One region of the Streptomyces sp. NPDC006743 genome, then DNA from elsewhere that is predicted to be linked to it. Evidence: riboswitches for the same ligand, from Rfam matches in the RefSeq annotation. Region 1 holds a riboswitch; each other region holds the start of a gene.
The links. A riboswitch is a leader RNA that binds a small molecule or an ion and turns the genes downstream of it on or off. The one in region 1 is predicted to bind thiamine pyrophosphate.
Positions count from the first base shown of each region.

Region 2: linked by a shared signal. The riboswitch ahead of thiC (phosphomethylpyrimidine synthase ThiC) and the one ahead of ABZ719_RS24995 (thiamine ABC transporter substrate-binding protein) in region 1 are both predicted to bind thiamine pyrophosphate.
Region 3: linked by a shared signal. The riboswitch ahead of ABZ719_RS09825 (cytosine permease) and the one ahead of ABZ719_RS24995 (thiamine ABC transporter substrate-binding protein) in region 1 are both predicted to bind thiamine pyrophosphate.
Region 4: linked by a shared signal. The riboswitch ahead of thiO (glycine oxidase ThiO) and the one ahead of ABZ719_RS24995 (thiamine ABC transporter substrate-binding protein) in region 1 are both predicted to bind thiamine pyrophosphate.

Region 1 covers NZ_JBEYJA010000034.1:57,800-64,926, forward strand. Annotated here, with positions in the region: gene ABZ719_RS24975 (VOC family protein) at 1-140, shown strand, start outside; gene ABZ719_RS24980 (Rossmann fold nucleotide-binding protein) at 379-1,509, shown strand; gene ABZ719_RS24985 (ABC transporter ATP-binding protein) at 1,619-2,638, opposite strand; gene ABZ719_RS24990 (iron ABC transporter permease) at 2,638-4,242, opposite strand; gene ABZ719_RS24995 (thiamine ABC transporter substrate-binding protein) at 4,302-5,372, opposite strand; TPP riboswitch at 5,456-5,561, opposite strand; gene rlmN (23S rRNA (adenine(2503)-C(2))-methyltransferase RlmN) at 5,752-6,858, opposite strand.
Region 2 covers NZ_JBEYJA010000039.1:44,559-51,685, reverse strand. Annotated here, with positions in the region: gene ABZ719_RS26870 (DUF5326 family protein) at 1-158, shown strand, start outside; gene ABZ719_RS26865 (helix-turn-helix domain-containing protein) at 521-1,255, shown strand; gene ABZ719_RS26860 (SsgA family sporulation/cell division regulator) at 1,355-1,792, shown strand; gene ABZ719_RS26855 (YibE/F family protein) at 1,875-3,380, opposite strand; TPP riboswitch at 3,452-3,629, shown strand; gene thiC (phosphomethylpyrimidine synthase ThiC) at 3,622-5,427, shown strand; gene ABZ719_RS26845 (hypothetical protein) at 5,672-6,535, opposite strand; gene ABZ719_RS26840 (metallophosphoesterase) at 6,717-7,127, opposite strand, start outside.
Region 3 covers NZ_JBEYJA010000008.1:126,369-133,495, reverse strand. Annotated here, with positions in the region: gene ABZ719_RS09845 (DUF969 domain-containing protein) at 1-111, shown strand, start outside; gene ABZ719_RS09840 (DUF979 domain-containing protein) at 108-1,082, shown strand; gene pcp (pyroglutamyl-peptidase I) at 1,163-1,813, shown strand; gene ABZ719_RS09830 (DUF2891 domain-containing protein) at 1,813-2,832, shown strand; TPP riboswitch at 2,860-2,953, shown strand; gene ABZ719_RS09825 (cytosine permease) at 2,943-4,346, shown strand; gene ABZ719_RS09820 (hypothetical protein) at 4,794-4,916, shown strand; gene ABZ719_RS09815 (universal stress protein) at 5,081-5,521, opposite strand; gene ABZ719_RS09810 (S8 family serine peptidase) at 5,932-7,127, shown strand, end outside.
Region 4 covers NZ_JBEYJA010000002.1:224,113-231,239, forward strand. Annotated here, with positions in the region: gene ABZ719_RS02490 (deoxyribonuclease IV) at 1-254, opposite strand, end outside; gene pknB (Stk1 family PASTA domain-containing Ser/Thr kinase) at 317-2,257, opposite strand; gene ABZ719_RS02500 (thiazole synthase) at 2,469-3,263, opposite strand; gene thiS (sulfur carrier protein ThiS) at 3,267-3,479, opposite strand; gene thiO (glycine oxidase ThiO) at 3,476-4,642, opposite strand; TPP riboswitch at 4,640-4,751, opposite strand; gene ABZ719_RS02515 (hypothetical protein) at 4,804-5,145, shown strand; gene ABZ719_RS02520 (FAD-dependent oxidoreductase) at 5,321-6,550, shown strand; gene ABZ719_RS02525 (Rv2175c family DNA-binding protein) at 6,629-6,994, shown strand.

The DNA of each region.
Region 1 (7,127 bases):
TCGGCAAGGCGGTCGCCGCGGGCGGCACGGCGACCGGCCGGACCCAGGACTACGGCCACATGTACGGCCGCGCCTTCGACGACCTCGACGGCCACACCTGGGAGGTCATGTGGATGGACCCGGCGGCGGTGCAGGGCTGAGCCGCGGAAAGCCGCAGGGCAGGCGGCGCCGCCCCGGGCCCACTGCGCCCGCACGGCGGCACCGGCCGGCCGGGACGCGCGGCGGCACCACCCCCACGGCCGGTGCGCGCGACAGGGCGCCCACCTGCCGGCGGGGGTGACCCGGTCGGCGGCGGCCCGCCGCCGGTCCGCGCCCTCCGGTCGGCGGCGGGCGCACGCCGTGGGCGGGGCCTGCCGCGGCGCTGCCTAGCATGGGCGGGTGCATCCGATATCCGATCCGCCGCGCGGCGGTTCCCCCGACCGTGAGATCGAGTCCCTCGCCGAGTTCGACGAAGCAGTCCTGGAGCACGGCTCCCTGGCCCGGTTCCGCGTCCAGTCCGTGGACCTGACGGACCGCAGCGACGTCCTCGTCTCCGTCGACACGGCCGGCGCCGTCTTCCTCGGCTGCGCCATGGCCCCCGACGCCGCCGCGAAGGTGCGCGCCGCCGGGGCCCTGGTCTTCCCGCCCGTCCCGCACCTGCCCTTCGACCCGTACCGGGGCTTCGTCTACACCCCCGGCGAACTGTTCGAAGGACTCGCGGAGTCGGGCTACGAGGCGACTCCCGACGCCCGCGCCTACGCCTGGTTCCAGCGGACGAAGGGCGACGGGGACATCCACGCCTCGATGCTGCGCGCGATCCACGACGACGCCGTCTCCGACGCGCTCGACGAACTCCTGGCCGGCGCGCGGGTGGTGGGCGTCATGGGCGGGCACGCGATGGAGCGCGGCACGCAGGAGTACGCCGGGGCGGCGCGCCTGGGACGCGCGCTGGCCCGCGACGGCTTCACGGTGGCCACCGGCGGCGGCCCCGGCGCGATGGAGGCGGCGAACCTCGGCGCCTGGGCCGCGCCCTTCGACGACGCGATGCTGCACGAGGCGCTGCGCCTGCTCGGCAAGACCCCCTCGTTCCGGCCGTCGGTCACCGACTGGGCGCGCGCCGCCTTCGAGGTGCGCGAGCGCTGGCCGGACGGCGGCGCGTCCGTCGGCATCCCCACCTGGTTCTACGGACACGAGCCGCCCAGCCCGTTCGCGGCGCACATCGCCAAGTACTTCGCCAACGCCACCCGCGAGGACGGCCTGCTGGCCCGCTCCACCGCGGGAGTGGTCTTCCTGCCGGGTGCCGCGGGCACCGTCCAGGAGATCTTCGACAACGCCACCCCGAACTACTACGGGTCGCGGGGCGAGCCCGCCCCGATGGTCCTCGTGGACCGCGTGCACTGGACGGAGCGGCTGCCTGCGTGGCCGTTGCTGCGCTCGCTCGCGCGGGGCCGCCCGATGGAGCACCGCATCGCCCTGGTGGACCGCATCGAGGAGGCTCCCGAGGCACTGAGACGGCTCGGCGGCCGGTGACCGGGCGAGGCCGGCGGCTCCGGCACCGCTGCGCCCCCGGTCACCGGCGGCGCAGCCGATTTGCGCGGGCTGCCCCGCCGGGGCCCCGCCGGACGGGCCGCCGTCGCGGTCAGCCCAGTACCACGGTGTCGGCCGGGTCGAACACCACGCCCGTCTCGTCCCCGACCTCGGGGGCCGACCGCAGGGGGCAGGCCGCCTCCAGCCGGGGCGCGTCGGGCGGCTGAAGGCGGACGGTGACGTGGGTGCCCCGGAAGGTGCGGGCGACCACCGTGCAGCGCAGTCCCTCGCCGGCCGGGACGAGACGGACACCGGCGGGCCGTACGAGGACGTCACGGGTACCCCGCGGGGCGTTCGCGGGCACCGGCACCTTGCCCCACGGCGTGAGCGCCACCTCGCCGTCGACCTTCGCCTCCACGACGTTCTCGAAACCGAGGAAGCGTGCCACGAAGGCGTCGGCGGGGCGCTGCCACACCTGAAGCGGCGTACCGGACTGGGCGATCCGGCCCTCCCGCATCACGACGACCCGGTCGGCCAGCGCGAACGCCTCGCCCTGGTCGTGGGTGACGGCGAGGACCGTGGTGCCCAACCGCCCGAACAGCTCCCGCAGTTCGACGACGAGGCGTTCGCGCAGGGAACGGTCGAGCTGGCCGAGCGGCTCGTCCAGCATGAGCAGCCGGGGCCGGGGCGCCAGGGCGCGGGCGAGCGCGACACGCTGCTGCTCACCACCGGACAGGGCGGCCACGGCCCGCGCTCCCGCGCCCGGAAGGCCGACGAGTTCGAGCAGTTCGGCCACCCGATCGGCCCGTTCCCGCCGGCTCGCGCCGCGCATCCGCAGCCCGAAGCCGACGTTCCCGGCCACGTCCCGCTGCGGGAAGAGCTGGTGGTCCTGGAACATCAGGCCGACCTCACGGCGGTGCACCGCGACCCCCGCCTGGTCCCGCCCGTCGAGCAGCACCCGGCCGCGGTCCAGCGGCTGGAGCCCGGCCACCGTCCGCAGCAGCGTCGACTTGCCGCTGCCGCTGGGTCCGAGCACGCAGACGATCTCCTCTTCGGCGACCGCGAGGTCGACCGCGTCGAGCACGGGCCGCCCGGCGAAGCGGACGGTGGCGTCCTGAAGGCTCAGCAGCATCAGAACTCCCCCGTCCGGTCGGTGCCGCGCAGTCTCTCCAGTACCAGCAGCGCCACCGCGCACACCACCATGAGGATCGTCGACAGGGCCATCGCCTGGCCGTAGTTGAGGTCGCCGGGCCGGGCGAGCAGACGGGCCACGGCCACCGGCAGGGTCGGGTTGTCGGGACGCGCGATGAACACGGTCGCCCCGAACTCCCCGAGGGAGACCGCGAAGGCGAACCCGGCGGCGACCAGCAGCGCCCGCCGCACCAGCGGCAGGTCCACCTCCCGCCACACCCGCCACGGCGACGCCCCGAGCACGGCCGCCGCCTCCCGCAGCCGTGCGTCCACCGCGCGCAGCACGGGCAGCATGGTCCGTACGACGAAGGGCACGCCGACCAGGGCCTGCGCGAGGGGCACCAGGAACCAGGACTGTCTGAGGTCCAGCGGCGGCTTGTCCAGGGCGATCAGGAATCCGAAGCCGACGGTCACCGCCGACACCCCGAGCGGCAGCATCAGCAGCGCGTCGAAGCCGCGCACGATCCGGCCGGCGTCGCGGCGGGTGAGCGCGGCGGCGGCCAGCGAGCCGATGACGACGGCGACGGCGGTCGCGGCGGCCGCGTAGGACAGGGAGGCGCCGACGGCGTGGATCGGCGCGACCAGGAAGGTGCCGCCGTCGGGGTCGGTCAGCGCACGGTAGTAGCCGAACCCGGGCGCGGTGAGCGAGCGCCGCACCAGCACGGCCAGCGGCAGCAGCAGGAGCACGGCGATGACGGCGACGACCGCGGCCAGCAGGGTCCACTGCCCGGCGCCGCGCGGACGGCGGGCGGTGCGGGAGGCGTCCACCAGTTTCAGCGCGCTCTCCCGGCGCCGTACCGTCCAGGCGTGCACGGCGAGGATCGCGCCCACCGCGAGGAACTGCACGAGGGTGAGGACCGCGGCCGTGGTGAGGTCGAACATCTGCGAGGTCTGCCGGTAGATCTCCACTTCGAGGGTGGAGAAGCCGGGGCCGCCGAGGATCTGCACCACGCCGAAGGAGGTGAAGGTGAAGAGGAAGACCATGAGCGCGGCGGCGGCCACCGCGGGGGCCAGGGCCGGCAGTGTGACCTTGCGCCAGGCGGTCAGCGGGGAGGCGCCGAGCATCCGCGCGGCCTCCTCCTGCCGCGGGTCGAGCTGGGCCCACAGACCGCCCACGGTCCGTACGACGACGGCGTAGTTGAAGAAGACGTGCGCGAGGAGGATCGCCCACACGGTGGTGTCCAGCCGCACCCCCCACAGCTCGTCGAGCAGTCCCCCGCGCCCGAGGAGGGCGAGGAAGGCGGTGCCCACGACGACGGTGGGCAGCACGAACGGCACGGTGACCACCGCCCGCAGGAGGTGGCGGCCGGGGAAGTCGTAGCGGGCGAGGACGTAGGCGCCGGGCAGCGCGATCAGCAGGGTGAGCGCGGTGGAGGCGAGCGCCTGCCAGGTGGTGAACCACAGGACGTGCCGGATGTCGGACCGGCCCAGCACCTGCGTGAACTGCCCCCACTGCCAGGAGCCGCCGGCGTGCAGGCCGCGCCGCACGATCGCGGTCACCGGGTAGGCGAAGAACAGCGCGAAGAACGCGACGGGCACGGCCATCAGGCCGAGCCGCGCCGCGTTCCCCGCACGCCGGCGCCGGACACGTGCCGTGTCAGGCCCTACTTCACTACGAGCGAGGACCACGTCTTGACCCACTGGTCACGGTTGGCGGCGATCTTGCCGGGGGCCATGGTCTGCGGGTCCTTGGCCTGCGGACCGTACTTCGCGAACACCGCCGGTACCGCGGCCGTCTCGCGCACCGGGTAGACGAACATGTTCAGCGGCATGTCCTCCTGGAACTTCTCGCTGATCAGGAAGTCGAGGAACGCCTTGCCGCCCTTGGTGTTCCGCGCGTTGCTGAGCAGGCCGGCGTACTCGACCTGGCGGAAGCAGGTGCCGTCCACGACGCCGGTCGGCGCGGTCTTCGGCTTCGGGTCGGCGTAGACGACCTCGGCGGGCGGCGAGGAGGCGTAGGAGACGACGAGCGGTCGGTCGCCCTTGGCCTTCTTCCCGCCGGCGGAACCGGAGAACTCCTGGTTGTAGGCCTGCTCCCAGCCGTCGACGACCTTGACGCCGTTGTCCTTGAGCTTCTTCCAGTACGCCTGCCAGCCCGCGTCCCCGTACCTGGCGGCGGTGCCGAGCAGGAAACCGAGGCCGGGCGAGGAGGTCGCCGCGTCCTCGGTGACGAGGAGGTTCTTGTACTGCGGCTTCAGCAGGTCGTCGAAGGAGGCCGGCGGCGCCAGCTTGCGGTCGGCGAAGTACTTCTTGTCGTAGTTGACGCAGATGTCGCCGGTGTCGACGGGCGTGACGCGGTGCCGGGCCTGGTCGACCCGGTACCGGCTGACGACCGTGCCGGAGTCCTTCGGCTCGTACGACTGGAAGAGGCCGTTGTCGAGCGCGCGGGACAGCAGCGTGTTGTCGACGCCGAAGAAGACGTCGCCCTGCGGGTTGTCCTTGGTGAGGATGGCCTTGTTGACGGCCTGTCCGGCGTCGCCGTCCTTGAGGATCCGCACCTTGTACCCGGAGCGCTTCTCGAAGTCCGCGATGACGCTCCTGGACGCGGCCCACGAGTCGTGGCTGACCACGGTGACGGTCTTGGTGTCCGCCGCCTTGTCACCGGACGACCCGCACGCGGACAGCGTGACCAGGCCGAGTCCGACGGCCGCGGCGACGAACGTCTTGTGGTGCACTGGATTTTCCTCCTGGATGGTGGCCAGGAAGAGACGCGGCCCCGCCCGGGTTCCGCGCGGGACGCCCGGGCAGGGCGCAACAGCTCGAGTGATGACCGAACTTCCTACCCAGAATGACCTGGGCGAGGTTCAGAGGGTCTGCGGCCGGTGCCGCACTCTCAGCGCTGTGGCGCTCCCCTGTCGGAATATGAAGATGTCGGAACGTGAAGCGGTGTGCGGGTTCAGCGTACCGTCCGCCCGTCGCCGGCCACCGGCCGGTCGCCGGCGACGGGCCGCGGCTGCCTCACGGTGGCCCCGTCCGCCCGGCGCGACCACCTCTCGGCGGCCCTGTCCGCCCTGCCCGGGTGTCTCTCTCCGGACGGCCGGCCGTCCGGCGCGGCTACCGCTCGGTGGCGGCGAGCTGGCCGCAGGCGCCGTCGATCTCCTGGCCACGGGTGTCCCGGATGGTGACGGGCACACCGTGCGCCGCGATCGCCTCGACGAACGCCTTCTCGTCCTCGGGCCGCGAGGCGGTCCACTTGGAGCCCGGCGTCGGGTTGAGCGGGATGAGGTTGACGTGCACCGGCTTGCCCTTGAGCAGGCGGCCGAGCCGGTCGCCGCGCCACGCCTGGTCGTTGATGTCTCGGATCAGCGCGTACTCGATGGACAGCCGGCGCCCGGAGCGGGCGGTGTACTCGAACCCGGCGTCCAGCACCTCCCGCACCTTCCACCGTGTGTTGACGGGCACGAGGGTGTCGCGCAGTTCGTCGTCGGGGGCGTGCAGGGAGATGGCGAGACGGCACTTGAAGCCCTCGTCGGCGAACCGGTGGATCGCCGGGACCAGGCCCACCGTGGAGACGGTGATCCCGCGCTGGGACAGACCGAGCCCGTCCGGCTCGGGGGCGGTCAGCGCACGGATGGCGCCGACCACGCGGTTGTAGTTGGCCAGCGGCTCGCCCATGCCCATGAACACGATGTTGGACAGCCGGGCCGGGCCGCCCGGCACCTCGCCGTCACGCAGGGCCCGCATGCCGTCGACGATCTGGTGCACGATCTCGGCGGTCGACAGGTTCCGGTCGAGTCCGGCCTGTCCGGTGGCGCAGAACGGGCAGTTCATCCCGCATCCGGCCTGGGAGCTGATGCACATGGTGACCCGGTCCGGGTAGCGCATCAGCACGGACTCGACGAGCGTCCCGTCGAACAGCCGCCACAGCGTCTTGCGGGTGGTGCCCTCGTCGGTCGCCAGATGCCGGACGACCGTCATCAGCTCCGGGAGCAGCGCCTCACGCAGTCTGGCGCGCGAGCCGGCCGGAATGTCCGTCCACTGCTCGGGGTCGTGCGCGTACCGCGCGAAGTAGTGCTGCGAGAGCTGCTTGGCGCGGAACGGCTTCTCGCCGATCGCGGCGACGGCCTCCTTGCGCTCGGCGGGCGAGAGATCGGCAAGGTGCCGCGGCGGCTTCTTGGCTCCGCGCGGGGCGACGAAAGTGAGTTCTCCGGGCTTGGGCATGGTGGTACCAGTGTCGCAGATCCACATGGGTGACCTGCGGCTGTCGGCTGCTACGACTGTCGGTAGTGGTCGTCGTCCGTCGCTGTTGAGCGGCCTCGGACGGCCCAGGGACGGCCCAGGGGCAGCGCGGGATGACGCGTTGACCTGGCTGTGGGCGCTGGGGTGTGATCACACCATGGGCCCTGGCAACAGCGAGACGGATGCAGCATAGGTCGGGTGGGGTGCCCAAAATGAACAAGGAAGCGCTTTGACCTGGGTCGTGCACTGCT
Region 2 (7,127 bases), on a different contig from region 1:
TCATCGCCCTGGTCGTCTTCGGCAGCCTGATAGCGACGGTCGTCGGCTTCGTGATCGGTCTGCTGTTCAAGCTGCTGATCTTCGTCGCGCTGATCGGCGGGCTGATCTACATCGTGCGGAAGTTCATGTCGAGCTCTTCGTCGCGCGGCGACTGGTGAGTCTCCCGGGGCGCCGGTGAACCCTGACGGGCCGCACCGGTTCCCTCGCGGGAGGGAAGTTTTCCGGACAGGCCGTCCTGGAGCGGTGACAGGCCGATAGGGTCCGGGAATCGACGCGGGGGCCGGCCCCCGCGGGCAGCGTTCCCCCACCCGTGTCTCCCCGCACGGGCTGCCCCCTCGCGCTACGGGAGTGACCCTTGGCCACGGTTGACACCGCACCCGCCGAACCGCACGCGCCTCCGGCTCCCCGGGTGCCGTCCGGTTCCACGGGGCTCCCGGCGCAGCCGCGTTCCGCACCCGCGCTCCAGCGCCCGCGCGTCGGCGTCCCGGAGCAACCGCCCGCACCGGCGGCCCAGACCCTCATCGGATCCGTGCAGCGCGCGATGCGTCTGCTGGAGACCGTCGCGGGACACGAGCACGGCGCCCCCGCCAAGCAACTCGCACGCGAGACCGGCCTCGCCCTCCCCACCGCCTACCACCTGCTGCGGACGCTGGTGCACGAGGGCTATCTGTACCGGGACAGAGGACTGTTCTTCCTCGGTGAGGCGGCCGAACGTCTGAGCAGCCGCGGAGCGGCGCAGAAACGTCGCAGCACGGTCGTCGACTCGCTCGCACAATGGCGTGATCTGATCGGTGTTCCGGTCTACTACGCGATGTACCGGGACGGTGAGATCGAGGTCGTGTGCGTCTCCGACACCCCGGGCACTCCGGCGGTCCAGGAGTGGGCCGACTTCCGGGAGACCGGCCACGCCCACGCCATCGGCCAGTGCCTGCTGGCGCAGCTGGACGAGAGCGCGCGCCGCGACCACCTGTCGCGCTATCCGGTCCAGTCCCTCACCCCGTACACGGTCCGTGACGACCACACCCTGCTGCGACGCCTGGAGCGGACGGGGCGGATGCAGCCCGTCACGGAGCGGCAGGAGTACGCGCTGGGGACGGTCTGCGCGGCCATCCCGATCACCGTGGGCGCCGTGGCCGCGACGATGGCCCTCTCGCTCCCCGCGCACCAGGCCGACCGGCTGCTGCCCGCGGCTCGGCAGCTGCAGAGCGAGGTGGGACGGCGTGTCGGCTCCCTGGCGCTCGCTATCAGTATCTGAAAACTCACTCCTTGTGATCTGCCATATACGTTCAGCAAGATGCCACCAGTGTTGATGGGGATCATTCCCGGCCAGTCGACGGCAGATGACGGGGTAGTGATGCGCGAGTCCGTACAGGCAGAGGTCATGATGAGCTTTCTCGTGTCCGAGGAGCTCTCTTTCCGCATTCCGGTGGAACTGCGGTACGAGGCCTGTGATCCCTATGCCGTACGGCTGACCTTCCATCTGCCCGGAGACGCCCCGGTCACCTGGGCGTTCGGACGCGAACTGCTGGTCGACGGCGTGGGCCGGCCGTGCGGGGACGGTGATGTGCGGGTCTCGCCCGCCGACTCCGACTCGCTCGCCGAGGTGCTGATCCGCCTTCAGGTCGGCGGTGACCGCGCGCTGTTCCGCTCCTCCACGGCGCCTCTCGTGGCGTTCCTCGACCGCACGGACAAACTGGTGCCGTTGGGACAGGAAGGCGCTCTGGCGGACTTCGACACGCACCTCGACGAGGCGCTGGACCGCATCCTGGCGGAAGAACAGAGCGCGGGCTGAAGCGTTTCTTCAACCGGCGGCGTGCGGTGGAGTAACGCTTCACCGCACGCTTCGAGGACAGCTCACCGCTCTCGGGAACAGTTCACCGCTTGCGCCGTCGGCCCCTGCCGCCGCGGGCCGGCGCGGGCAGACCGGCCGCGGCCCTGGGAGGCGCCGCACCCGGGCGGTCGGCCGAGACGACCAGAGCCGCCAGGGCGGTGGTGACCGGTACGGACGCGACCAGGCCGATCGATCCCACGAGCGTGCGGACGATCTCCTCGGCGACGAGTTCGCTGGTCGCCACGGTCCCCACGCTGCTCCGCGCGATCGAGAAGAGCAGCAGCAGCGGCAGGGCCGCACCCGCGTAGGCCAGCACCAGGGTGTTGACCACGGACGCGATGTGATCGCGCCCGATGCGGATACCGGCACGGTACAGCCCCCGCCAGCCCATCGCCGGGTTGGCCTCGTGCAGCTCCCACACCGCCGACGTCTGCGTCACCGTCACATCGTCCAGGACACCGAGCGAGCCGATGATCACGCCGGCCAGCAGCAGGCCGCTCATGTCGATCGACGGATACAGGCCATGGATCAGGCCCGTGTTGTCGTCCGTGTTGCCGGTGAGCGCGGCCCAGCCGATGAACAGCGAACCCAGGATGCCGATCAGCACCAGGGAGATCAGTGTGCCGAGCACGGCCACCGAGGTCCGGGCCGACAGACCGTGGCACAGGTAGAGCGCGATCAGCATGATCGCGCTCGATCCGACCACCGCCACCAGCAGCGGATTCGACCCTTGCAGGATCGCGGGCAGGATGAAGAGGTCCAGCACCAGGAAGCTGATGGCCAGTGCGACCAGCGCCATGACGCCCCGCATCCGCCCGACGACCACGACGGCGAGTGCGAAGATTCCGGCCAGCAGCGCCATGGGGAAACCCCGGCTCACGTCCGTGACCGAGTACTGCAGGTCCCGCGGGGCGGCGGGCTCGTAGGCGGCGACGACCTTCTCCCCCTGGTGCAACTGCCGTGACTGGTCCGGCTGCACGATCTCGGTGAAGGTGCGCCCCTTGTCCTTGCCGGTGTCGACGCGGATCGTGGCCTTCTTGCAGGTGCCGGCCGACTGCGCCGGGGCCGAAGGGCCCTCGGCGGTGGAGGTGTCACCGGCCGGCGTGTCACCGGAGGCGTTCACCGCCTTGCAGCTCACCGACACCACCGAGGTGACCGTGGCCTGCTGCGTCTGCCGGTCGAAGCCCACGCCGGTGCGCTCGTGGGCGGGGCTCCCGCCCGGCCAGAGCACGGCGAGCCCGACCGCCACCGCGGCGGCGAAGGGGATCAGGACCGCGGCGATGACCTTGCGGAGGTGCTGCGAGACCGGGGCGGCAGGACCATGGCTGTGACTGTGGGCGTGGCCGTGTGCGTGGTCGCCTCCCGGACTGTCCGGGCGGCCGGTCCTGTGGTCGTCCGTGCGCAGGGTTCCCTCGGCCTGTCCGTTCTCGTGGCCGTGCTCGTGCCCCTGTCCGCGCTCGTGTTCCTGCCCGTGTTCTCGCCCGTGCCGGGTGCCGGATCCGCGCCGCGGCTCGGGGGGTGGAGGGGGGAACTGCTGCGTCGTGGTCACCGCCAGATCATCGCAAGAACGGCCGGGGCCCACTGTTCACCGCGCCATGGATGACGCTAGCGTGGAGGCACCTTTGCACACGCGGGAGCTCGGAGCACCGGGCTGAGAGGGCGCTGACCTCCGTCTTCGCGATGTTTCACGTGGAACGAGCGACGTTCCGCGGGAAACGCCGCCGGACGGAAGCCGCTGCGTCGACCGCCGAACCTGTTACCGGGTAATGCCGGCGTAGGGAGTAGGTCTCATGACCAACAAGGACGTACGCACGCCTGCCTCCGAGCAGTTGTCCAGCGACGGGGAGCAGACCGCTTCCCGTGAGGAGACCGGGAAGTCCATCGGCTGGCACAAGGCGTATGTCGAGGGCTCACGCCCCGACCTGCGGGTGCCGGTCCGTCAGGTGCACCTCACCAACGGGCAGTCGGTCACGTTGTACGACACGTCGGGCCCGTACACCGATCCGCTCGTCGACACCGATGTCCGCCGCGGTCTGGCTCCGCTGCGGGAGAACTGGATCGTCGCCCGCGGCGACACCGAGGAGTACGCGGGCCGTCCGGTCCGCCCCGAGGACGACGGGGTCAAGCACACCTCGCCGCGCGGGGGGCTGCGCAACCTCGACGCGGTGTTCCCGGGCCGGCCGCGCCAGCCGCGGCGGGGCCGGGACGGCCAGGCCGTGACGCAGCTCGCCTATGCGCGCCGTGGGGAGATCACACCGGAGATGGAGTACGTGGCGATCCGGGAGAACGTCTCTCCCGAGGTCGTCCGTGAGGAGATCGCGGCGGGCCGCGCGGTGCTCCCGGCCAACGTCAACCACCCGGAGACCGAGCCGATGATCATCGGCAAGCGCTTCCTGGTGAAGGTCAACGCGAACATCGGCAACTCCGCGGTGACCTCCTCGATCGAGGAGGAGGTCGAGAAGATGACGTGGGCGACCCGCTGGGGTGCCGACACCGTCATGGACCTCTCCACCGGCCGCAACATCCACACCACCCGTGAATGGGTGCTGCGCAACTCCCCCGTCCCCATCGGCACGGTGCCGCTCTACCAGGCCCTGGAGAAGGTCGACGGCAGGGCCGAGGAGCTGACCTGGGAGATCTACAAGGACACCGTCGTGGAGCAGGCAGAGCAGGGCGTGGACTACATGACGGTCCACGCCGGCGTACGCCTGGCGTACGTGCCGCTGACCGCGAACCGCAAGACCGGCATCGTCTCCCGCGGTGGTTCGATCATGGCGGCCTGGTGCCTCGCGCACCACAAGGAGTCGTTCCTCTACGAGCACTTCGAGGAACTCTGCGAGATCCTGGCCGCCTACGACGTCACGTACTCCCTCGGCGACGGACTCAGGCCGGGCTCGATCGCGGACGCCAACGACGAGGCGCAGTTCGCGGAGTTGCGGACGCTCGGGGAACTCAACACGATCGCCAAGCGTTTCAACGTACAGACCATGATCGAGGGCCCGGGGCACGTCCCGATGCACAAGATCAAGGAGAACATCGACCTTCAGCAGGAGATCTGCGATGAAGCTCCGTTCTATACGCTCGGACCGCTGACGACGGACGTCGCTCCGGCGTACGACCACATCACCTCCGGGATCGGCGCCGCCATGATCGCCTGGTGGGGCACGGCGATGCTCTGCTACGTCACGCCCAAGGAGCACCTGGGCCTGCCGAACCGGGACGACGTCAAGACCGGCGTCATCACCTACAAGATCGCCGCGCACGCGGCCGACCTCGCCAAGGGACACCCGGGTGCCCAGGAGTGGGACGACGCCCTCTCCGACGCCCGTTTCGAGTTCCGGTGGGAGGACCAGTTCAACCTGGCCCTCGACCCGGACACGGCACGGGAGTTCCACGACGAGACCCTGCCGGCGGAGCCCGCGAAGACGGCCCACTTCTGCTCGATGTGCGGCCCGAAGTTCTGCTCGATGAAGATCTCGCAGGACATCCGCCGGGAGCACGGCACCAGCCGGACCGAGATCGAGGAGGGCATGGCCCAGAAGTCCAAGGAGTTCGCCGCGGCGGGCAACCGGGTGTACCTGCCGCTCGCGGAGTAGAAGTGTCGGCTGCCGGGCGGGGGTCGGGCGGGTTTCCGGGCATCTGCCTCCCGCCCGGCGGCCCGGTCTCCGGGTGGTGCGTGGGGAGGCCGGCGGGTCGTGGCTCGGATGTGTGGGGCCTTGCCGCTCGCGTCGCGGGTGTGCGGAGCCGCTGACCGCTCGCGGCGCGGGAGGGCAACCCGTGCCGGACGTGCCGCCGTGTGCGTCCGGTGGGGAGCCCGTGGGCCCGTACCGGCCGGGGTGGTCACTCCGGTCGGTGTTCCGGTCCTCCGAAGTCCGGGCTGCTGAAGTCGGGGCTGGAGAAGCTCGGGCGGGAGCCCGTGACCTGGTCGCCCGGGCTGCTGAAGCCCGGGCGGCCGTAGCCGAGCTGCGGCATGCGGCCGCCCGGCGCCGACGGGTCCGTCCGCTGCGCGGTGGCGGTTCCGGCGGCCGCGAGGGCGTCGCGGAGGAAGGGCAGGATGCCGCGTTCGAGCAGCGCGTCGTGCCAGGCGTCGCGTGCGCGGGCGAGTTCCTCGTCGGCCTCCCCGTACGGCGCGGAGCCCGCGGAGGGGCGGTTGCGCAGCGCGGTGAGCAGCAGAGCCACCCCGGCCGCGAGGATGGCGGCCGCGGTCACGGCGCCGAAGACCCAGCCCACGGTGACCAGGCTCTGGGCGAACGCCGGCACCGGGTCGAGCATCTTCAGGGCGTATCCGACGAGGAGGAAGAGGGCGGCGGCGATTCCCGCGAGGACGGGGGCGAGGACCGCGACCACGGCGGCGGCGCCGGCACCGCTGGTCTCGACGGCGTCTCCGACGGCGGCCGCCAGCCCGGCCGTGGTCCCGCCGGTTTCTGCGGTGCCCCTCTCGCGGACGGACGTCGCGACGGAGGGCGCCGGCCGGCGCAGTTCCTCACGGACCTTCACGTAGTGCTGGTACTCGGTCGCCGCTGCGGCGGTGATCAGGGCGGTGGCGTTGAGGGCCATGGTGCGCAGTTGTCCGGTGGTGAGCCGCTGTCCGACGGCGGTCGGGTCCAGGCGGTCCGGGGCGGAGCGCAGCGCCTCATCGAGGATCCGCTCGTACGCCTGGCGGTCCTCGCTCAGCAGGTGCTGCGGAACGCTGTTCATGTGCATCCCCCGATGCTCCGTAGGGCTTGGGGCTCGCATGACGGCGAGCCGTCGGGCAGAAACGGAGGGGAGCCTGCTACGGATAAGCCGATGGTAGAGCCGTCACGGCGCGCGGTGACAGGGGGTTTCCACAAATTGCGCGCCGAGCTGTGTCCGGCCCGGCCTCGTGGACCGGGTCGCCGAAGGGTCAGACGTCGAGCGGCAGTTGCTGGACCAGCAGCTTTCCGGCCATGGTGACGCCGCCGTCCATCGCGATGGCGAGGCCGTCGGCGTAGACGTGCGGGCCTTCCACGAGCGGGCCCGTGGTCTCGTCGCCGTCCTCGGAGCCGACTTCGCCCAGCAGATAGGGAATGGGGCTGTGGCCGTGAACGATGCGGGTGCCGCCGTACGTGTCGAGCAGTGAGCGCACGGCGTCGGCGCCGCCCTCGTCGCGGAAGGAGAAGCGCTTGGTGAACTTGCGGAACAGGTCCCAGCACTCGTCCGCGTCGTTGCGGGTGAGGGTCTCGCGGACGGTGTCGTTGACCGCTTCGATCGAGTCGCCGTAGTCGAGGTAGGAGGTGGTGTCGGAGTGCACGAGGAGGTACCCGTCGACCTCCTC
Region 3 (7,127 bases), on a different contig from region 1:
TTCCTCATCCACGGCGCCCGTCTGCTGCTCCTGGACCGGCAACTGGAGCGCGAGATGGCGCTCGCCGCCGCGGAGCACGACCTGCCGCTGCCGAAGGGAACCGCCAAGTGATCAAGGTCGAATGGCTCTACTGGCTGGTGGGCCTCGTCTTCGTCGTCATGGCCGTGCAGATGGCGGCCGACCGCAGCAATCCGAAGCGGTGGACGTCCGCGGCGTTCTGGGGGCTGCTCGGCCTCACCTTCCCCTACGGCACCGGCGTCGCCAACGGTGAGGCGCACAACGGCGGCTGGACCCTGCCCGCCGAACCGCTCGGCGTGGCGGTCCTCGTGCTGATCGTGCTCGCCGGGTTCAACTTCCTCGGCAAGGGCGTCCCGGTGACCACCACCGCCGAGCAGCGCGAGGCCTCCGCCGCCCGGCTGGGCAGCCGGATCTTCATCCCGGCCCTGACGATCCCGCTGGTCGCGATCGTGTGCGCCTCCGTGCTCGACGACTCCGGGCTGTTCGAGACGGGCAAGGCCACGCTGATCGGCCTCGGCGTCGGATGCGTCGTCGCCCTCGTCGTCGGCATGCTCGTCACGGGTGAGAAGAAGCTCTCCGTGCCGCTGCACTCCGGCCGCTCCATGCTGGAAGCGATGGGCTCCGCGCTGCTGCTGCCCCAGCTCCTCGCCGTCCTCGGGTCGATCTTCGCGCTGGCCGGGGTCGGCACCCAGGTCGGCAAGATCGTCGACGACGTGCTGCCGGACAACTCGAAGTACCTCGCGGTGATCGCGTACTGCGTCGGCATGTTCCTGTTCACGGTGATCATGGGCAACGCGTTCGCCGCCTTCCCCGTGATGACCGCGGCGATCGGCTGGCCCGTCCTGATCGAGCAGATGCACGGCAACGAGGCCGCCGTCCTCGCCATCGGCATGCTGGCGGGTTTCGCCGGCACGCTGTGCACGCCGATGGCCGCCAACTTCAACATCGTCCCGGCCACCCTGCTCGAACTGAAGGACCAGTACGGGCCGATCAAGGCGCAGATCCCGACGGCACTGCCGCTCCTGGTCTGCTGCACCGTGATCATGGCGGTCTTCGCCTTCTGAGCCGCCCGGCCGGCACCGCGCGCCGACCCCCGCGCCTGCCCGGCCCGTCCCCCGTCGTCCCCCCCCGTGAAGGAAGTCCCATGACCCGTGTGCTCGTCACCGGCTTCGCCCCCTTCGGCGGCGAGACAGTGAACCCCTCCTGGCAGGCGGCCTCCCTCCTGGCCGCCGAGCCGCCCGCCGGGCTCACGGTCACCGCCGCCGAACTCCCCTGCGTCTTCGCCACCTCCCTCGGCGCGCTGCGGGACGCCGTCCGCTCCTGCGCCCCCGACCTGGTCCTGTGCCTGGGCCAGGCGGGCGGCCGTCCCGGTGTCACCGTCGAACGTGTCGGCATCAACCTCGACGACGCCCGCATCCCCGACAACGACGGCGCGCAGCCGGTGGACGAACCGGTCGTGCCCGGCGGCCCCGCCGCCTACTTCTCCTCGCTGCCCGTCAAGGCCTGCGTCGCCGCCGTGCGCGCGGCCGGGGTCCCGGCCGCCGTGTCCCACACCGCCGGGACCTTCGTCTGCAACCACGTCGCCTACGGCCTCGGCCACCTGATCGCCACCGAGTTCCCGCACGTCCGCGGGGGTTTCGTGCACGTGCCCTGGGCGCCCGAGCAGGTCACCGACGGCACCGCCCCGGCCCTGGAGCCCGCCACCGTCGCCCGCGGACTGCGCGCCCTGCTGGTCGCCGCCGCCACCACCCCCGCGGGCCAGGACCTGAAGACCACCGAGGGGGCCACCCACTGATGCCGCTCGCCTCCTACGCGGTGCCCTTCGCCCGGCTCGCCCTCGCCAACATCACCCGCGAATACCCCAACTTCCCCGCCCACCTGGTCACCTCGGCCGGACAGGACGTGCGGCCGAGCACCCTGCACCCGGCCTTCTACGGTGCCTACGACTGGCACTCCTCGGTCCACATGCACTGGCTGCTCGTGCGCATGCTGCGCCGCCACGGGGCGACACCCGCGCTCGCCGGGACGGCGCCGTTCACCGAGGTGCTCGACCGGCACCTCACCCCGGACGCCCTCGCCGTCGAAGCCGCCTACCTCCTGGAGCGGCCCTCCTTCGAGCGGCCCTACGGCTGGGCGTGGCTGGTCGCGCTCGCCGCCGAGTGCCGGGCGTACGGGGGCGCCGCCGGCGCACGCTGGAGCGAGGCGCTGGCACCGGCCGTCGCCGCCGTCGACCGGCTGCTGGCCGACTGGCTGCCGAAGGCCACCTATCCGGTGCGCCACGGCAACCACCCCAACAGCGCCTTCGCGCTCGGTCTCCTCCTGGACGCCGGGGAACTGTCCGCCACGACCACCGAGGCCGTGCGCGAACGCCTGCTGGCCTGGTTCGCCGACGACCACGACGCCCCCGCGCACTGGGAGCCCTCGGGCCAGGACTTCCTGTCGCCCGCGCTGAGCGAGGCCGACGCGATGCGCCGGGTGCTCGACGCGGAGCGGTTCGCGCGGTGGCTCGACCGCTTCCTGCCCGCGCTGCGCTCCGGCGCCCCCTGCCCGCTCCTGGACGTGCCCGTCGTCTCCGACCACGCCGATCCGCAGATCGGTCACCTGCTGGGCCTCGCCCTGAGCAGGGCCGCCGCGCTGCGGTCGATCGCCGGGGCGCTGCCGGCCGGCCCGGTCCGCGGCCGTCTGGCCGAGGCGGCCGAGGCGCACCTCGCCGCGGGCCTGCCCGCCGTGGAACGCGGCGACTTCACCACCGACCACTGGCTGGCCACCTTCGCCGTGCTGGCGCTCGACGTGCCGGACCCGGGCGAGGCCTGACGGCGGGCCGGGCTATCCTGGCGGCCGTACCTGGACACGGGGTGCCCCCGCGGGGGCTGAGATCACACCCGTCGAACCTGAACCAGTTAGGACTGGCGGAGGGATGTCACATGTCATGGCCGCATGCCCGCACCGAGCCGGCCGTCGCCGGCCCGCGGCACGTCTTCGACGGACGGATGCCGACGGCCCCCGGTGATCTGCGGATGGAGGCACGCGGCATCACGCCGGTGCCCGAGGACAGCCGCTACGGCGGCCCGGGGCGGCTGTTCACCGTCTGGTTCGCCCCCAACCTGACCATGACCGGCGTGTTCACCGGCACCGTCGGCATCGCGCTCGGACTGGACGCCGGCACCGCCCTCGCCGCCGTGGTGCTCGGCACCCTGCTCGGCGCGGTGCCCACCGCCTACCTGGGCACCTGGGGAAGCCGCACCGGCGCGGCGCAGATGCCGCTGGCCCGCCTGGCCTTCGGCGGGGCCGTCACCGTGCCGGCCGCGCTGCAGTGGCTGTCGTCCATCGCCTGGGACGCGCTGATCGGCCTGTTCGGCGGGGAGGCGCTGGCCCAGTTGTGCGGCTGGCCGTTCTGGGCCGGAGTCCTGGTGATGATGGCCGGCCAGGGCGCCCTGGGCGTGCTCGGCTACGAGGCGATCCACCGGCTGCAGACCGTGATGACGTTCGCACTCGCCGCCGCCTTCACCGTCCTCGCGGTCAAGCTCCTGAGCCACGCCCACCCGGCGGCCACGGCCGGCACCGCGCACGGCGCCGACAGGGCCGGCGCGTTCGTCCTGACCTGCACGGTCGCACTGAGTCTGGCCCTGTCCTGGGCTCCGTACGCCAGTGACTTCAGCCGTTACCTGCCCCGCTCGGCGTCCCGGCCGGGCATGTTCTGGTGCACCCTGCTCGGCATCGGCCTGTCCTTCGTGGCGGTGCAGGCGCTCGGCCTGTGGGGCGCCGCCGAGTTCACCGACCAGACCGCCCACGGCGTCGACACCCTGCTCGGCGGGGGCCCGCTCGGCGCCTTCGGACTCCTCTCGATCGCGCTCGCGGCCCTGTGCAGCAACGCCATGAACGACTACAGCGGGTCGCTGGCCCTGCAGACCATGGGCGTACGCCTGCCCCGGCCGCTCGCCGCCGCCCTCGCCGCCCTGCTCGGCTTCCCGCTGGTGCTGTGGATGCACGCGGCCGACACCACCGCCCGCTTCCAGAACGTCCTGCTGTTCGTCGGGTACTGGATCCCCGCGTTCGTCGCGATCGTCATCGTGGACTGGGCGGCCCGGGCCCGGGCCCGCGGCGGCCGCCCGGTCGAGCTGTCGCACGAGACGGCCCGCCCGCAGTCCTGGTGGCCGGCGCTCACCGCGTTCGCCGTCGCCTTCGCCGTGTCCGTGCCGTTCATGAACACGGGCCTGTACACCGGCCCGGCCGCCCGGTCCCTGCACGGCGCCGATCTCGCCTACCCGGTGGGATTCGTGGCGGCCCTGCTCGTCTACGCGCCGCTGCGCGCACGGCGTCTGCGCTGAGAGCCGCGAACAAAGGGCAAAAGGGGAGTCCGATCGGCTCGCGGCGTCCGGTGCGTGCGAGCGCCAGGCGCCGGAAGGTCCTTGTGGCGGAGCTTCAGGGCCTTCCGGCAACGCCGCGAGCGTGCGTGCCGGGCGTCGAGCCGGGCGCCCCTTCTGTGCGCAGCTCTCAGGCACGCGCGACGCGCTCGGGGCGGCGCGCCGGAGGCGGGAACGGCGCTACCACCCCCGGGAGCGCCGCGCCACTCGAAGGCGCGGGAGGGCGGGCACCATGGCCCCGACACCCGGGGCGCGGCAAGGGCGCGGCTGCCGCACCGGTCACGGCCTCAGCAGTCACACCGGCAACGAAGTGCGCTTTAGCCCATTCGGCCCCACACTGAGAAGTGCCTCGCCGCGTGCGGCTCGCGGGGCCGGGTGAAGAGTCCGCCGGTGCTCCCCTCGGGAGGCTCCATGGTTCTGGTAGCGCTGTGCACTCCGATCGCGATGATGCTCCTCCTGCTGGGGATGGACGCCTTCGAGGAACTCCTGTCCCGCTGGTCGACCGACCCCGACGAGGAGCAGCCGGAGCCCTGACACCGGCCGGGCCGTCCGGGAGCGGCCGAAGCCCGGGCAGGGGAACGACGGGACGGCGGAACAGCGCTCCGTGAGTCGTCCGGAGCGCTGTTCCGTCATGTGCGGGACCGCGCCGGAACCGCCCTTGGGGGGCAGCTCTCCAGGGCCGCGGTGCCCTGTCCGGGTCAGTTCCGCCCGGTCGCGGTGCCGTCCTCGGGGGCCAGGAGGACGGCGATGCGGCTGGCGTGCGCGACGGCGTCGCTGACCCGCGGGCTGATGAACGCCTCCAGGGCGCTGCGGTGGTGGTGGCCGAGGACCAGGAGGTCGGCCCCGAACTCCTCGGCGGCGGCGGAGATGGCGGTGGCGATCTGCGTGGTCAGACCGCCCGCGACGGCGCCCTCGGCGTCGACGCCCGAGTCCCGCAGCGCGGTGACGGCCTCGTCGACGACGGTCTTGGCCTCCGCGTCGTTCTCCAGGGGGACGACGGCGGCGAGCGTGGCCGCGGTGGGGGCGACGTGCAGCACCCGGACCTTGGCACCGGTCAGCCGGGCCACGTCACCGGCCAGCCGCACCGTGGCGTGGCGGGCGGGGCTCGGATCGACGGCGACGAGAACGCGGTGGAACATGGGCTGACTTCCTTGTCTGTACGTGTTTCTGAGTGCTCTTCGGGTGCTGCGGAAGCGTCTTCGGGTGTGGCCGCAGGTGTGCTTCCGGGTGGGACCGTCCCGACCGCACCGGGACCGGTGCGGTCGGGACACGTCGTGAACAACACGACGGCAGGGATCTGTTCCGCGAGGCCGGCCTCTCTCGTCCCCGCGCCTGCCCGCGCGCCGCCGCCCGTCCCGGTGGCGGGAAACGGCCACAGCGCAAAACCGCCTCGTCCGGCCCTCTCCCACCAGCGGTCCGTCTGCCAGGGTGGTGCCCACCGCAGCACCAACCACCTTCCGCGATCCGGCTGTTCACGCATGCCCGCACGGGCGGATCGCGCAGACGTGACACCGGTACGCACGTGCCGGCGCACAGATTCGGGAGAGCGATGCGCTCGATATCGCGAACAGTCCTGGGGGTCACGACGGCCACGGTCCTGGCCGTCACCGCGGCCGTGCCCTCGATGGCCGCACCGCCCCGGGACACCACCGCACACGAGAGACCCGTCCTCGGCACCGCCGCGGCCGCGGCGCAGACCGCGCGCGGCACGGTCGTCACGCTCGTCACCGGCGACCGGGTCCTGGTCACCGAGGATCCCTCCGGACACAGTTCCGCGGTCGCACTGCCCGCCGAGGACGGCAGCACCCCGCTGCTGCAGACCCGGCAGGTGGGCGAGGACCTCTACGTCTACCCGGAGAGCGCCACCGCCGCCCTCGCCGCCGACCGCGTGGACCAGGAACTGTTCAACGTGAGCGGACTGGTGCGGCAGGGCTACGACGACGCGCACTCCGGCGTGCTGCCGCTCATCGCCGTCTACGACAAGGCCGCCGGCGTGACCCGCGAGGCCCCCGCCACACCGCGCGGGGCCCGGCGCGGACTCGTCCTGGACTCCATCGACGGCGTCGCCCTCAAGGCCGGCAAGAAGGACGCCACCGCCTTCTGGGCGGACGTCTTCGCACCGCGCTCACGGGCGGCCCGGGGCCTGAAGAAGCTGTGGCTGGACAGCAAGGTGCAGGCCGCCCTGGACACGTCGACGCGGCAGGTGCGCGCACCGCAGGCCTGGGCCGCCGGGTACGACGGCAAGGGCACCAAGGTCGCCGTGCTCGACACCGGCGTCGACGCCGGACACCCCGACCTCCAGGGCCGTATCAGCGCCACGGAGAACTTCACCGACTCGCCCGACACGGACGACCGGCAGGGACACGGCACCCACACCGCCTCCACCGTCGGCGGGACGGGCGCGGCCAGCGGCGGCAAGCAGCGCGGTGTCGCCCCGGGCACCGACCTGCTGATCGGCAAGGTCCTCGACGACTCCGGCTCCGGCGACACGTCGTGGATCATCGCGGGCATGGAATGGGCCGTCGCCCGGCATGCCGACGTGGTCTCCATGAGCCTGGGCAACCCGGCCCGCACCGACTGCTCCGACCCGATGGCCACCGCCACCGAGGAACTGGCCCGCAGCAACAGGAACACGCTGTTCGTCATCGCGGCCGGCAACACCGGCCCGTCCCTCGATTCGGTCTCCTCGCCCGGCTGCGCGCCGAGTGTGCTGACCGTCGGCGCCGTCGACGGGAACGACGCGAC
Region 4 (7,127 bases), on a different contig from region 1:
GGAGCGTGGACGTACGCCGGGAGCGACGCCTCGGCACAGGCCGTGCGGAACGCCTCGTCCTGGCGCGGGTCACCGGTGGGCGTGGCCCAGCCGCGCGGGTTGGCGACGAAGACCTGCACGGTCTCGGCCTCCAGCTCACGGGCGTAGGACAGGCCCACGGAGTGGAGGCCGCCGGCCACCGGCACATGGCCGCCGATCGGATTGCGGGCGGCGCCCGTGGGGGGAGGGGAAGCGGGGGACTGCTGACTGCTCACCCGTTCAGGGTGTCACGACGGCCCGCGGCCGGTGGCCGCGGGCCCTCGTGATCCCCGTCTCGTCACCTGATGGTGATCTTTATCGTGGAGCCCTTCGGCGCCTGGTCGCCGCCCTGCACCGACTGCTTCTTGACGGTGTCGCCGAACAGACCGAGGAGCCCGCGGTCCTCCTCGACCTGGAAACCGGCGTCCTGGAGCGCCTTCTTCGCGTCGTCGACGCTGTCGCCCGTGACGTCGGGGACGTCGACCATCTCCGGGCCCTTGGACAGCGTCAGCGTGACCGTGTCGCCCTCGGCCGCCCTGCCGTCGGGTCCCGGCGTCTGCCGCGCGACCTGGCCCTTGTCGAACTCGGAGTTGACCTGCCCGGACGCGATCGTCACCTTCAGGCCCGCGTCCTCCAGGTCGGACTTCGCCTGGTCCAGGTCCTCGCCCGTGACGTCCGGCACGTCCACCGGGCGGCCCCTGCTGACGACGAGCGCGATCGCCGAGCCCGCGTGACGCGCGGTGCCCGTCCCCGGGTCCGTGCTGATCACCGAGCCCGCCGCGACGTCCTCGCTGAAGGCGCGGCTCACCATGCCCGGCTCCAGCCCGGCCTTCCTCAGCCGCTCCTGGGCCTCCTCCAGCGGGCGGCCCTTCAGGTCCGGCACCTTCACGGTCTCCGGGCCGTCGGAGACGGTGAGGGTCACCGAGTCGTGGCTGCGGATCCGGGCGCCCGCCGCGGGGTCCGTACTGATGACCGTGCCGCGCTTGACGGTGTCGCTGTAGGCGTGCTTGACGTCCTTGACGTCGAGACCGGTGTCCCGGAGCCGCTCACGGGCCTGCTCCTCGGTCTTCGCCAGCAGCGGCGGGACCTTGGTGAACTGGCCGGAGTTGATGTACCAGACGCCCCCGCCCAGGGCGAGGACGAGCAGGACGGCCGCGACGATTGTCAGCACCAGCCGCCGGGGCCGCCGGGCCGGGCGCCGGGGCGCGGGGGCCGCGGGCGCCTCCAGGCGGCTGGTGCGGTGCAGCGCGGCGCCCGCAGCGGCGCCCTCGTCGTCCTCGTCGACGGGCAGCGGGCGCGGCATCGTCAGCGCGCGCGGGATCACGCTCGTGCGGTCCTGCGCGTTGTCGTGCTCCGCGGTGCGGGCCTGCGGCGGCAGGGCGTCCAGCTGCTGCGCGCTGAGGGCCGCCCGGGCCTCGCGGGTCCGGGCGAGCAGCGCCACCGCGTCGTGCGGCCGCACGTCCGGGGTGCGCGCGGTGGCCGCCGCGACCAGATCGTCCAGCTCGACGGGCAGCCCGGGCACCGCGGCGGACGGGGGCGGCACGTCCTGGTGCAGGTGCTGGTACAGCACCTGGGCGGGACTGTCGCCCTGGTGGGGCTTGGCGCCGGTCAGCATCTCGTACAGCACCACACCGCACGCGTACACGTCGACCCGGGGGCCGGCGGTGCCTTGCTCGATCTGCTCGGGGGCGAGGTAGGAGACGGTGCCGAGGACGGCGCCGGTGGTGCTGGTGACCGAGTCCACGGCCCGGACCAGACCGAAGTCGGCGACCTTGACCCGCCCGTCGTCCCCTATCAGGACGTTCTCCGGCTTCATGTCGCGGTGCACGAACCCGGCGCGGTGCGCCGCGCCGAGCGCCGCGAGCACCGGCTCCAGGATGTCCAGCGCGGCCCGCGGCTGCAGCGCCCCGCGCTCGCGCAGCACGTCCCGCAGGGTGCAGCCGGCGATGTACTCCATGGCCAGGTAGACGTACGACCCGTCGGTGCCCTGGTCGAAGACCTGCACCACGTTCGGGTGGTCCAGGCGGGCCACCGACTTGGCCTCCCGGATGAACCGCTCCACGAACGACCCGTCGGCCGCGAGCGCCGGGTGCATCACCTTGAGGGCGAGCACCCGGTCCAGGCGGGTGTCCAGGCCCCGGTAGACCGTGGCCATCCCGCCGACGGCGATCCGCGCGTCGACGCGATACCGGCCGTCGAGCACCTGCCCGACGAGAGGGTCCTGAAGGGTCGTATCCACGCAGGGGAGTCTACGAGCCGCCACGGACACCCGAGCCGCCGAGCGGCGCTCCGCGCCTCGACTGCGACCGACCTGTGACGCTTCCCACGCGCGCGGGCGGCGAGCCGGGAGCGTGCGCCGGGCGCGCGGGCGAGGCGCGCCCTCGGGCGGCGACCGGGGCCCCTCCCTGTGCGAGGGACCGCGGAAGACCGGGGGTGCCCGGCCGGCCGGCTCAGAAGGCCGGGCGTTCCGGGTCCAGGTCGGCCAGGCCCTCCACCGGGGACGAGGCCTCGGCGAAGTGGCGCCGCGGGATGCGGCCCGCCAGCCGGGCCAGGCGGCCGGCCGTCACCGCGTGCCGCATCGCCTCGGCCATGACCGCCGGCTCCTGCGCCCGCGTCACCGCCGAGGCGAGCATCACGCCCGCGCACCCCAGCTCCATGGCCAGCGCCACGTCCGAGGCCGTGCCGGCGCCCGCGTCCAGGATCACCGGCACGCGCGCGTGCTCCACGATCAGCTGGAAGTTGTGCGGGTTGCGGATGCCGAGCCCGGAGCCGATGGGCGAGCCCAGCGGCATGACCGCGGCGCAGCCGACGTCCTCCAGCTTCCGGGCGAGCACCGGGTCGTCGTTCGTGTACGGCAGCACCGTGAAGCCGTCGTCGACCAGGGTCTCCGCCGCGTCCAGCAGCTCGATCGGGTCCGGCAGCAGGGTGCGCTCGTCGGCGATGACCTCCAGTTTGACCAGGTCGGTGCCGAGCGCCTCCCGGGCGAGACGGGCCGTGAGCACCGCCTCGCCCGCCGTGAAGCAGCCCGCGGTGTTGGGCAGCACCCGGATGCCGAGCCTCTCCAGCACGGACAGCACGGAGCCGTGCACGGAGGGGTCCACCCGGCGCATCGCGACCGTGGTCAGCTCCGTGCCGGAGGCCACCAGGGAGCGTTCGAGGACGTCCAGGCTGGGCGCACCGCCGGTGCCCATGATCAGCCGGGACGTGAAGGACGTACCACCGAGGACGAAGGGGTCGTCGGCCATGGGTCAGCCTCCTTGGACGGCGGTGAGGATCTCGACGCGGTCGCCCTCGGCCAGGGCGGTGGAGGGCCACCGGTCGCGCGGCACGACGGTCTCGTTGAGGGCGGCGGCCACCCCGGAGGGCGCCGCGGTCAGGGTCCGTACGACGGCGTCGAGGGCCGTGCCGGGCGAGAACTCGCGCGGCACGCCGTTGACGGAGATGCGGACGGGGGTGCTCATGCGGACTGCTCCGTGAGGGTGGCGGCGTGGAAACGCCGAGGGCTGAAGGGGCGGGCCTCGTCCGGCAGCTCGCCGGTGGCCAGGACGTGCGCCATGACGTCACCGGTGACCGGGGTGAGCAGCACCCCGTTGCGGTAGTGCCCGGTGGCCACCAGCAGCCCGTCCAGGCCGGTCGGGCCGAGCAGCGGCGCGTTGTCGGGGGAGCCGGGGCGCAGCCCGGCGCGGGTCTCGGTCAGCGGCAGCTCGGTGATGCCGGGCACCAGCTCGTGCGCGTCGCGCAGCAGCTCGTAGACGCCGCCCGCCGTCACCGTGGTGTCCCAGCCCAGCTCCTCGCTGGTGGCCCCGACGACCAGCTCGCCGCTGAGCCGCGGCACCAGGTAGAGGTGGCCGCCGCGCACCACGGCCCGCACCGTGCGGCTCAGGAACGGCGCGTACCGCTGGGGCACGGTCAGCCGGAGCACCTGCCCCTTCACCGGCCGCACCGGCGGCAGCAGGTCGTCCGGGACCCCGGCGAGGCGTCCGCTGAGGCTGCCGGCGGCCAGTACCACCTGCCCGGCGCCGAGCGCGGTGCCCTCGCGCAGCACGCAGCCCGTGGCCCGCTCCCGTTCGACGGTGAGCCGCTCGGCCCAGGCGCGGTGGAAGACCACGCCCGTGCGCTCGCAGGCCACGACCAGGGCGGCGGCCAGCCGCCGCGGGTCGATCTGGTGGTCGCCGTCCACCCGGAGCCCGCCGCGCACGCCCGGCGCGAGCATCGGCTCCAGGCGCCGGCACTCGCGCCCCGACAGCCACTCCGACTCCAGCCCCGAGCGGTGTTGCAGGGCGTGCAGTTCCCGCAGGTGGGCGCGGTCGTCGGCGTCCAGCGCGACGGCCAGCGTGCCGCACCTGCGGTAGCCGAGGTCGTGGCCGGTCACCTCGGTCAGCTCGGCCGCGAAATCCGGGTAGCGGCGGGCCGAGGCCAGGTTCAGGCCGAGCAGGGTCTCCTCGCCGTAGTGCAGTTCCGTGACGGCGGCCAGCATCCCGGCCGCCACCTGCGCGGCACCGCCGCCCGGCTCGGGGTCCACCACGGCCGCGGACAGTCCGCGCCGGGCGGCGCGCCAGGCGGTCACGAGCCCGATGATCCCGCCCCCGATGACGAGGACGTCGGACGTACGTGGCAACGACATGGGCGTCCAGCCCCTCCCTTCGCCGGCATGACCCGGATCAGGTTCGTACGGTCGGAGGCCGCCAGCCTCCCTCTCAGCCCGGTGCGTCCGGGCTCCCGCGAGTGCTTGTACGGTGGCCACCCTAGTCCTTGGAGCAGCGCTTTTGTAAGGGAGCCTCCCGTATGCCGCCCTCGCTGGACGGTCTCGTCCTCGCCCCCGTCGCCGATCAGGCCCCCGGTCAGGTGGGCACCCGGACCCGCTTCACGTACCACGAACGGGGCGGGGAGATCTGGGCCGAGTACGCGGGCGGCGACGTCGTCCGCGGTCACCTGGTGGGCACCAGGGAGGGCGACCGGCTCGACTTCCGGTACGTCCAGCTCAAGCACGACGGCACGACCTCCTCGGGGCACTGCGTCTCCACGGTGGTGGAACTGCCCGACGGGCGGGTGCGGTTGGAGGAGAGCTGGGAGTGGGAGTCGCAGGCGGGGAGCGGCACGAGCGTGGTGGAACAGGTGGGCGACTGACGGCGGCGGGCGCGGCGCGGCCCGGCGGGGGCGGCGTGACCTCGGCCGGCGGGACAGGGAACCGGCGGGCGTGGCACGGCCTCGGCCGGCGGGACAGGGACGCGGCGGGCGTTGTGGAGCACGTCACTCCGCACGCCCCCTGACTGACTGAACGTCAGCTGACTATGGTGATCAGGTGAGCGAGCAGACGCAGGAACAGGGCACCGCCCAGCCGCGGCGGGTGGTCGTCGCCGGCGCGGGCATGGCCGGTGTGCAGACCGCGGTCGCGCTGCGCGAGCAGGGCTTCACCGGCACGATCACACTGATCGGCGCCGAACCCCACCAGCCCTACGACCGGCCACCGCTGTCCAAGGCCGTCCTGCTCGGCAAGGCCGAGGGGTCCGCCTTCGACGTCGACTTCGAGGCGCTCGGCCTGGAGCTGCGGCTCGGCTGCGAGGCCCTGGCCGTCCGCTCCGAAGCACATGTGCTCGACACCTCCGAAGGACCCGTCCCCTACGACGTCCTCGTCCTCGCCACCGGCGCCGAGCCGGTGCGGCTGCCCGGCGCGGAGGACGTCCCCGGCGTGCACCTGCTGCGCACCCTGGACGACGCCGGACGGCTGCGGCCGGTCCTCGCCGAGCAGCACGACGTCGTCGTGGTCGGCGCCGGCTGGATCGGCGCCGAGTTCGCCACGGCCGCGCGCGAGGCGGGCTGCGCGGTGACGGTCGTGGAGGCCGCCGACCGGCCGCTGGCCGGTGTGCTGCCCGCCGAGGTGGCCGCCCCGATGACCGCCTGGTACGCCGACAGCGGCACCGTGCTGCGCACCCGCGCGCGCGTGGCACGCGTCGAGCCCGGCGCGGTCGTGCTCGACGACGGCTCACGGCTGCCCGCGGGCGCCGTCGTCGTCGGCATCGGCGCCCGCCCCGCGACCGCCTGGCTGGCGGGCTCCGGCGTCGAGCTGGGCGAGCGCGGAGAGGTGCTCGCCGACGACCACCTGCGCACCAGCGTGCAGGACGTGTACGCGGTCGGCGACTGCGCCTCCTTCCCGTCGGGCCGGTACGGCGAACGCCTGCTGGTCCACCACTGGGACAACGCGCTCCAGGGCCCGCGCACGGTCGCCGCCAACGTGATCGGCCTGACCCCGGCCGTCTACGACCCGGTGCCGTACTTCTGGTCCGAGCAGTTCGGCCGCTTCGTGCAGTACGCCGGCCACCACACCGCGGCCGACGCCACCGTCTGGCGCGGCGAGCCCTCCGGCCCGGCCTGGACGGTGTGCTGGCTGCGCGACACCCGGCTGGTCGCCCTGTTGGCGGTCGGCCGCCCGCGGGATCTCGCCCAGGGCCGACGGCTGATCGAGGCCGGTGCGGTGATGGACGCGGGGCTGCTGGCGGACCCGTCGAGGCCGCTGAAGACGGCCACCGCGTAGCCCGCTCGCCGGACGGTCTCCGCCCAGGTGGACGGGGTCGGCTTCCGAGTGTCGGTGGCAGATGGCACGCTTGGTCCCGTGACCGAGATTGACGCGAAGACCGATGCGCTCGTCCCCGCCTGGCTGACCCTGCCCGACATCGCCGAGATGCTCGGCGTCGACGTGACGCGTGTGCGGCAGCTGGTCAAGGAGGGCCAGCTCATCGCCGTACGCCGCGGTGAGAACCGCGCGCTGCACGTCCCCGCCGCCTTCATCGACGGGGACAAGGTCGTCAAGGGCCTGTCCGGGACCCTGACGCTCCTGCGGGACGACGGCTTCACGGTCGAAGAGATGATCGAGTGGCTCTTCACCCCCGACCCGACCCTGCCCGGCACCCCCGCGCAGGCCCTGAGCGAGAATCGCGGCACGGAGGTGAAGCGCCGCGCCCAGGCGCTCGCCGTCTGACGCCGGGCGCCACCGACAGGGCGGCCCGCCGGCAGGGCCGCCCGCCGCCCGGACCGAACCGTTCGTCCGGCGTACGGGTACCGCCGCCGTGCCCCGGGCCCCCGCCCGGGCCACGGAGCCGCGGCCCGTACGC